One region of the Massilimicrobiota sp. SW1139 genome, then DNA from elsewhere that is predicted to be linked to it. Evidence: a T-box and tRNA genes for the amino acid it is inferred to sense, from the RefSeq annotation. Region 1 holds a T-box; the other holds one or more tRNA genes.

Evidence for each region. A T-box is a leader RNA that pairs with one kind of tRNA and senses whether it is charged. The one in region 1 lies ahead of metG (methionine--tRNA ligase), so its partner is inferred to be a tRNA-Met.
Region 2: it encodes a tRNA-Met, which carries the amino acid that the T-box ahead of metG (methionine--tRNA ligase) is inferred to sense. The anticodon was not compared.

What each region holds. Positions count from the first base shown of each region.
Region 1 covers NZ_SJOR01000005.1:81,817-86,241, reverse strand. Annotated here, with positions in the region: gene E0K96_RS04710 (iron-containing alcohol dehydrogenase) at 1-526, opposite strand, end outside; gene E0K96_RS04705 (hypothetical protein) at 538-996, opposite strand; gene E0K96_RS04700 (DUF4299 family protein) at 1,433-1,774, opposite strand; T-box leader at 1,938-2,136, shown strand; gene metG (methionine--tRNA ligase) at 2,099-4,093, shown strand; gene E0K96_RS04690 (YwqG family protein) at 4,179-4,425, shown strand, end outside.
Region 2 covers NZ_SJOR01000007.1:88,795-93,219, reverse strand. Annotated here, with positions in the region: gene E0K96_RS05905 (HAD-IC family P-type ATPase) at 1-1,402, opposite strand, end outside; tRNA gene E0K96_RS05900 (tRNA-Ile) at 1,530-1,606, opposite strand; tRNA gene E0K96_RS05895 (tRNA-Met) at 1,647-1,723, opposite strand; tRNA gene E0K96_RS05890 (tRNA-Phe) at 1,750-1,825, opposite strand; tRNA gene E0K96_RS05885 (tRNA-Asp) at 1,834-1,910, opposite strand; tRNA gene E0K96_RS05880 (tRNA-Met) at 1,914-1,990, opposite strand; tRNA gene E0K96_RS05875 (tRNA-Ser) at 2,008-2,100, opposite strand; tRNA gene E0K96_RS05870 (tRNA-Ala) at 2,110-2,185, opposite strand; tRNA gene E0K96_RS05865 (tRNA-Pro) at 2,193-2,269, opposite strand; tRNA gene E0K96_RS05860 (tRNA-Arg) at 2,284-2,360, opposite strand; tRNA gene E0K96_RS05855 (tRNA-Leu) at 2,445-2,533, opposite strand; tRNA gene E0K96_RS05850 (tRNA-Cys) at 2,537-2,611, opposite strand; gene E0K96_RS05845 (prephenate dehydrogenase) at 2,832-3,662, opposite strand; gene E0K96_RS05840 (nicotinate phosphoribosyltransferase) at 3,689-4,425, opposite strand, start outside.

The DNA.
Region 1 (4,425 bases):
CAGGATCGAGGAAAGCAACATGACTTTGAATATGTTGTGAAATGATTTCCAGTTTGACTTGCTTTTCAGGATGACTGACTACGGCGACACATGTCGCTTCACTACCAGTCCCACTTGTTGTTGGAATCGCAAAGAATGGCACATCTTGACCAAGTTTTAAATCTTCAAATCCTAAAATATCTTCAATGGATTCACATTCCTGTGATAACATCAAATAAACACCTTTGGCTGTATCTAAAACACTACCACCACCTAAAGCAATCAATCCATCACAATTTTCTTTAATATAATAATCTTGAATATCTTCAATTGTATGAATAGAAGAATCAACAGGAATATCTGTATATAGACTATAATCTAATGATAAATGTTTGGTAAGAATATCAACATATTTGAGTTGATATAAAACATGGTCTGTTAAAATCAGAGGATGTTTCATATGATATTGTTGACATTCGTATTCAAGTTGGCTTAAAGCATTTTGCCCAGCACATACCTTTGTTTTATTGACAAATTCAAAATACATAATGATCCCTCCTAAGCAAATAAAGCTTTTATATAAATCAATAAAGTCGGTTTATATTTCTTTTCCTGATGATTTAAAATACGTTTTGTCATAAAACGAGGGAAAAGATAAGTTTCCACCAAATCAACACATCTGACAAATCTCATACTTTCAAAAACATCTCCTCTTAAAGAAAAACGATGTTCTAAATAAGCACTTTTGACACTCATCATACCTGTAAAAACAAGCAAAGCTGTCTGAATGCTTTTAAAGGTAATACAAATATCAGGTTTTACATTTTTGACTTTCTGTAATCCTTTTTGATATGTGTATTTGATTGTGATGGAAGGTCCATGCATGACTTGTAATGTTAAAAATTTATCTTGTTTCCATCCATCTAATTCTTCTTTCATACGTGGATCATCATGATAAAGAACTTTCATACCACGATATAAAAACTGCATCACAACCCAAATAATCAGCTTTTTCATATGCACTCACTCCTTATCAATATTATAACATTTAAAAAAGTGATAGTAAAAAGATAAAACTTGACCATTATTTTTTATACATTATCCTTTTCCCTTCATCGTGTTTATGGTTTCAATAATGATAAGAACAATATAAATAATCAAAGTTATGATATATATAATAGAATAAGAAGAAATAAAAGAGATGACACTATCTCTTTGCGTATTAATAATCAATAGATAAATCAATAACAAAGCGGTGAAAAGAGAATTGGCTTTTTTAAGATAACTTTGATTATGATACTTTATGTTTAAAATCTTTATTATGATACAAGAAACAACAATGAACTCTAAAATAATACCTAAAATCATTTTTTTACCTTCCTTTCATGTGTTCAATATTTGTATTTATAAGATTGCTCAAATAATCAAAATATTATAATTGTTATAAGTTATTTTATAGACTCTTCAATTCATCTAAAGTTAATCCTCTTACTAAAATAAAATTGCTATCTTCAGCAAGGATATAAGGCTGTAATTTTTTAAGACATGTTCCATAATCCATTTGACCTATCATCGAATCATTTGTCGTGCTGATAAGAGCGATTCTCCATTGTGATATACGCTGACCTTCAACCTCAAAATGTATTTGAGGCTGTTTTAAGAACATTGTTTTCACACCTTCAGTTAAACTCATTGCACCAAATACACTCCCATCAGATTGCTTATAAAAATGAGGTTTAGCTTTATAAGCATCATCCCAATTGACAGTTTTTTTCTTTTTGTTAAATAAACCCATAAAATCAGTCCTTTCTATTCTTATTAATTTCATTATATCATTAGAACTGTAATGAAATCATTGATTTCGCTTATTAAAAAAAAGATTGATTTCTATTTCGCAAAAAATAGTTATGAAACTTTATTGACTTTAAAAAAAATATTTGATAATGTTTAAGAGTATAAAAAAGGCAAAGAACAGCAGAGATTAAAAGGGCGTTGTAGAGAACTGATGGTTGGTGCAAATCAGGACATAACTTTTATGAAGATGGGCTGGGAGCTGTTATCTTGAATAGTGAGAGATAAACGTTAACTGCGTTAAAGTTTTGAGGGTATATCGACAGATATAAAAAAAGGTGGTACCGCGTATAATACGTCCTTTTATAAGGACGTTTTTTATTTTGAAGGAGGAGATATGATGAAAGATCCAAAAGATTATTATTTAACTACAGCGATTACTTATACTTCAGGAAAACCTCATATTGGAAATACATATGAAATTATTTTAGCTGATGCTATTGCAAGAAGTAAAAGACAGGAAGGATACAATGTTTATTTTCAGACTGGAACTGACGAACATGGACAAAAGATTGAGTTAAAAGCTCAAGAAGCTGGTATTCCACCTAAACAATTTGTTGATGAAAAAGCAGCTGTTGTCAAAGAAATTTGGGATATGATGGATACAACATATGATCGTTTCATGAGAACAACAGATGAATACCATGTGAAACAAGTGCAAAAAATCTTTAAGAAATTATATGATCAGGGAGATATTTATCTAGGACATTACGAAGGTAAATATTGTACAGCATGTGAATCATTCTTTACTGAATCTCAATTGGTTGATGGAAAATGTCCTGATTGTGGTGGAGAAGTTCATGATGCCAAAGAAGAAGCTTATTTCTTTAAGTTATCTAAATATGCTGATCGTTTAATTCAACATATTGAAGAACACCCTGAATTTATTCAACCTGTTTCAAGAAAGAATGAAATGATGAATAACTTCTTAAAACCAGGTTTACAGGATTTATGTGTTTCACGTACTTCATTCAAATGGTCTATCCCTGTAGACTTTGATCCTAAACATGTTGTGTATGTATGGATTGATGCTTTAACAAACTATATTACAGGACTTGGTTATGATGTTGATGGAAATCATGGTGAATTATATAAGAAATATTGGCCAGCAGATTTACACTTAATTGGTAAAGATATCGTGAGATTCCATACGATTTATTGGCCTATTATGTTGATGGCTTTAGATATTCCTTTACCAAAACAAGTTTTTGGACATCCTTGGTTATTACAAGGTGAAAGCAAAATGTCTAAATCTAAAGGAAATGTAATCTATGCAGATGATTTGGTTAAAATCTTTGGTGTCGATGCTGTCAGATACTATGTTTTACATGAAATTCCTTATGACAATGATGGAAGTATCACATGGGATTTATTAGTTGAACGTATTAATTCTGATTTAGCTAATATTTTAGGTAACTTAGTCAATAGAACAATTGCCATGACAAATAAATATTTTGATGGTATTGTGACAAATCCAGGTGTGAGTGAACCTGTTGATGATGAATTAAAAGAAATTGCTTTAGCTATGCCAAAGAAAGTTCAGGCTTACATGGATGAATTTAAAGCATCTAAAGCCTTAGATGAAATCTTTGTATTACTAAGAAGAACAAATAAATATATTGATGATACAATGCCTTGGGCACTTGCAAAAGATGAAAGCAAGAAAGATCGTCTCGCAACAGTTCTTTATAACTTAATTGAAGCCATCCGTTTTGCTGCTATTGCATTAGAACCATATATGCCTTCTACATCTACAAAGATTTTAGATCAAATCAATACAGATCAAAGAAACTTCTTAGACTTAAATACTTTTGGTTTATATCAAGAAGGAACAAAAGTCACTGAAAAACCTCAACAGTTATTTGCAAGATTAGATCCTAAAGAAGTAGAAAAGAAAGTAGCAGCTTTATATCCTCAAAAAGAAGAAAAACAAGAGGATGACAATCAAATTACAATTGATGATTTTGCGAAAATTGAATTGGTTGTAGGTACAGTTGAAAAATGTGAAAAACATCCTGATGCTGATAAGCTGTTAGTTTCTCAAATCAATATTGGTAAAGAAACAAGACAGATTGTCAGTGGTATTGCAGATTTCTATACACCAGAAGATATGATTGGTAAGAAAGTTATTGTTGTATCTAACTTGAAACCTGCAAAATTAAGAGGTGTTGAATCTCAAGGTATGATTCTTGCAGGATCTAAGAAAAAAATGTTAGAACTTGTGTCTGTAGAAAACTTACCAAATGGTACAAAAATAAGATAAAGAGAAGATCCGTCAAGGATCTTTTTTTGTTAAAGAATGATGATGGGATGTGATATAATAATAAAAATGGAAATGAGGGGAAAAAATGTATAATAATAAGGATCAATTTATTCAGAATGTTATGGATACATTTCAACAAACAACAGCTTTTTATTTAACAATTGTTTGTTGTCTGTTTTTTAGTATAGTAGGACTTTATTTTTCAATAACCATGTTTCCAAATGTGATTCCATATATTCATATCTATACAACATACATGACATTTTTTATATTATCATTACTTTGTTTATTGGCAGGTATAATGGGTTTATGGGTACTGTTCAAATATTATA
Region 2 (4,425 bases), on a different contig from region 1:
CTGGATTATCTCCTGATAATATCCGTATATCCACACTTGCATTTTCAAAGAAATGTAATGTTTCTTTAGCTTCAGGACGAATACAATCATAAATAATAATAAGTGCGATTGGCTTAACTTGACCAATCCTTGATTCTTGTTCATTAATCAAATCTGTTTTTCCTAACAAAAGAACACGAAATCCCTTTTGGGCGTATTCATCAGCCTGATTTAAAACAACATGATCTGATGGTAATAAAAATTCTGGTGCTCCTAAGACATAGTTACCATTTCCTTGAATACTTAAGGCACGCATCTTTCTTTGAGATGAAAAAGGAATACGTTTATTCACAATAACGTTGTCTTGTTTAAAGAAATAGTCTTGCAATGCTAATTGCGTTGCATTGACATCATCAAACTCATGAGCCATCACACCCATAATATATTCTATTTCCTTTAAACGATATGCCTCAACAGGTATCACTTCTTCAACTTTGAGTTCACCTGTTGTAATGGTTCCTGTTTTATCTAAGCATAAGACATCTACCCTTGCTAAAGCTTCAATAGCTTCCATTTCTTGAATCAAGGCCTTTTTACGCGCCAATTTTCCAACACCAATGATAAATGATAAACTTGTTAATAAAACCAAACCTTCAGGAATCATTCCAACGACACCAGCTACAGTTTTGACAATGGCACTGGCTAAATCATTTGGAAAGGCACTACGTTGTGAAAAAAACAATACGATACCAACTGGAATAATCACAACACTTAAAACTTTAATCACTTTTTCAATAGAATCTTTCATTTCAGAAGAAGCTTTATTTTTATTTTTCGCTTTATGAACAAGCTTAGTGGAATAATTATCATTCCCTACACGAATAACCTTCGCATAAGCACTTCCGGCAACTACAAAACTACCTGAAAGTAACTCATCATCTTTATACTTCTTAACAGGTTCAGATTCACCAGTTAACATAGCTTCATTAACTTCCATTCCCTGCGAACTTAAAACGATACAGTCACTTCCTATTTGATTACCCATTTCTAAAAAAACAATATCATCTAAAACCAATTCTTCCGTAGGAATAATGATTTCTTCTTGATTTCTTATAACTTTTACTTTCTTAACTGTCACAACAGTTAACTGATCAATAATTTTCTTAACCTTAAACTCCTGATAAATACCAATAAAAGCATTAATAAAGATGACAACCATAAAGGTTAAATTGGTCCAACGACCAGTAGAAATAATAATGGCTGCTAAAAAAACATTTAAACAGTTGAAATAAGTCAAAGTATGTTCTAAAACAATTTGTTTTTTTGTTTTTGAAATATTATCATGTGATATATTAATAAGCCCTCGTTGCTTACGTTCATCTACCTGTTGATATGTTAACCCCATATATTTCATATCATCCATCAAATCACCTACTTTTATATCAATATATAACATTGTTATGAAATATATATGAATATCATAAAAATATCATAACACAAATTATAATATAAAAAAATAAAAAAACCTCATAAAGAGGTTGCATACATCTTGGTGGACCCTGAAGGACTCGAACCTTCGACCGATCGGTTATGAGCCGATAGCTCTAACCAACTGAGCTAAGGGTCCAAGTAAAATAAAAAGTGGTATTCACCACTATTAAACTTAATGGTAGCGGGGAAGGGATTCGAACCCCCGACCCACCGGGTATGAACCGATTGCTCTAGCCAACTGAGCTACCCCGCCATGTAGTGAATCGTTTTTGATAAAAATGGTGGTTCCGGCCGGAATCGAACCAGCGACACGAGGATTTTCAGTCCTCTGCTCTACCGACTGAGCTACGGAACCAAAACAAATGGCGGTCTGGACGGGGCTCGAACCCGCGACCTCCGCCGTGACAGGGCGGCATTCTAACCAACTGAACTACCAGACCATTTGGTTGCGGGAGAAGGATTTGAACCAACGACCTTCGGGTTATGAGCCCGACGAGCTACCAGACTGCTCCATCCCGCGATATGAAATTTAATAAATGGCGGAGGTTGAGGGATTCGAACCCCCGCGGGACTTTCATCCCCTGTCGGTTTTCAAGACCGATCCCTTCAGCCGGACTTGGGTAAACCTCCGCAACATAATGGTGGAGCTTAGCGGGATCGAACCGCTGACCTCCTGCGTGCAAAGCAGGCGCTCTCCCAGCTGAGCTAAAGCCCCATTACAATGGTCGGGAAGACAGGATTCGAACCTGCGACCCCCTGGTCCCAAACCAGGTGCACTACCAAGCTGTGCTACTTCCCGTTCGTATATTTGATTGGCGCGCTAGGCAGGAATCGAACCCACAACCTCTTGATCCGTAGTCAAGCACTCTATCCAGTTGAGCTACTAGCGCCTCTTAACAGTGCCATTCAATAATATCACATTTCTTATTCAATTGCAACACTTTTTTTCATTTTTTTCAAAATCTTTTTTTGAATGGTGCCCAGGGCCGGAGTCGAACCGGCACGGATTTTAAGGTCCGCAGGATTTTAAGTCCTGTGCGTCTACCAATTTCGCCACCTGGGCAGTTGGAGGTTCCAGCCGGACTCGAACCGACGATGACAGAGTTGCAGTCTGTAGCCTTACCAACTTGGCTATGGAACCAACTTCCTTAACTCGTTGCTCACCTAGTATATAATATTTTCCACATTTATGCAATACCTTTTTTCGTTTTTTTTACAAATGATTGCTCTCATTTGACTCCATATTTTAATTTTACTTCTTAAATTCAAAGCTTTTTTATTCTCTAAAATATATATTTTTTTTAAAAAAAGAGTATCTTTATCTTTTCATTGATAAATCTACTCTCTTAATTTTTGATGACTTATTTTTCTAACTTTTCTCTACGCTTAGATGATTGACAAAACATTTCCTTTAAAGATTTTTCATCCCCTGAAGCAATAGCTTGTTTTAACAAATCAAATTGCTTTTCAAAACGCTCCATAGAAACCAATAAATAATCACGATTATGAAAGAAAAGTTCTGCCCATAAATCTGCATTGATATTAGCAATTCTCGTTAAATCACGAAATGAATCTCCAATATATTTACCTGTTTCATATTTTTCATCATCACTATTCATCAATGCGACAGCTAATGTGTGTGGTAATTGTGATGTATAGGAAATAATTTCATCATGATCATAAGGACTCATGATTTTCACACTCTTAAAACCTAGTTGTCCTACAAATTGACGCATCCATTCAATTTTATCTATCTGATTATGTTCATGCTGAATAACTATATAATTTGCATTTTGAAAAACTTCCTGACTGGCATACAAATAGCCTTTTTTTTCACGACCAGCCATAGGATGACCACTAATATATTCGACATCCTGATCTATTCTTGATAAAGCCTGATTTAAAAAATATGATTTAATACCAACAACGTCTGTAACAATACTTCCTTTTTTAAAAGTATGTTCAGAAATAAAATCTAAAACTTTTGATGGATACAAACAAATAATCGTTAAATCACTCTGTGAAATAATCTGATGTCCATCAAGATACCCTTCAATAATACATCCTTCAGCTTTCGCCATTTCTAAAGTCTGCTGATCGCAATCCACTCCATAAACATCATATCCTTTTCCTTTTAAAGCTTTAACAAAACTACCACCAATAACACCTAATCCTACAACTGTAATAATCATAAATAAAATCCTTTAAAAAGAAAGGACTAATGTCCTTTTTTTCCTTTCGCTAACATTTTTAGCTTATAATCTAATAATTTTTGAGTTAAATCAACATAATACAAATGAGGGTATTCTAAACGGAAAATTTCATCCCATAATAATTGTTTTTGCTGATTAGAATATGCTCTAATTTCATCTAAAGAATAATATGGATAAACATTTTTTCCATTTTCAAACACAAGTGTCTGCAATGGTTGAATTTCATATGTTCCAGCATAAAGTGTTTTATGTTTCCATGCATCTAATTGATGATAAATTGTAAGATCTTGATTTTCATCTAAAACTTCATCATGGAAAGCAATAATATCAGCAATGGCTTTATGAGTTTCTTTTTCAATTAAACGATAAACTTTTTTAAATCCTGGATTTGTAATTTTTTCAGTATTTTCAGATATTTTAATTTTAGGAATAATTTCTCCATCTTTTTCAATAGCAGCAAGTTTATATACACCACCAAAAACTGGTGAAGATTTAGAGACTATCATATTTTCACCTACACCAAATGAATCTATCTGAGCGCCTTGTTCCAACACTGAACGAATTAAATACTCATCCAATGAATTAGAAACTGTAATTTTACAGTCATGCAATCCTGCAACATCTAACATCATTCTGGCTTTTTTAGTTAAATAAGCAATATCTCCACTGTCTAAACGAATTCCTTTTAATCTTTTCCCCATTGGTGCTAAAACCTCTTCAGCAACGCGTATAGCGTGAGGAA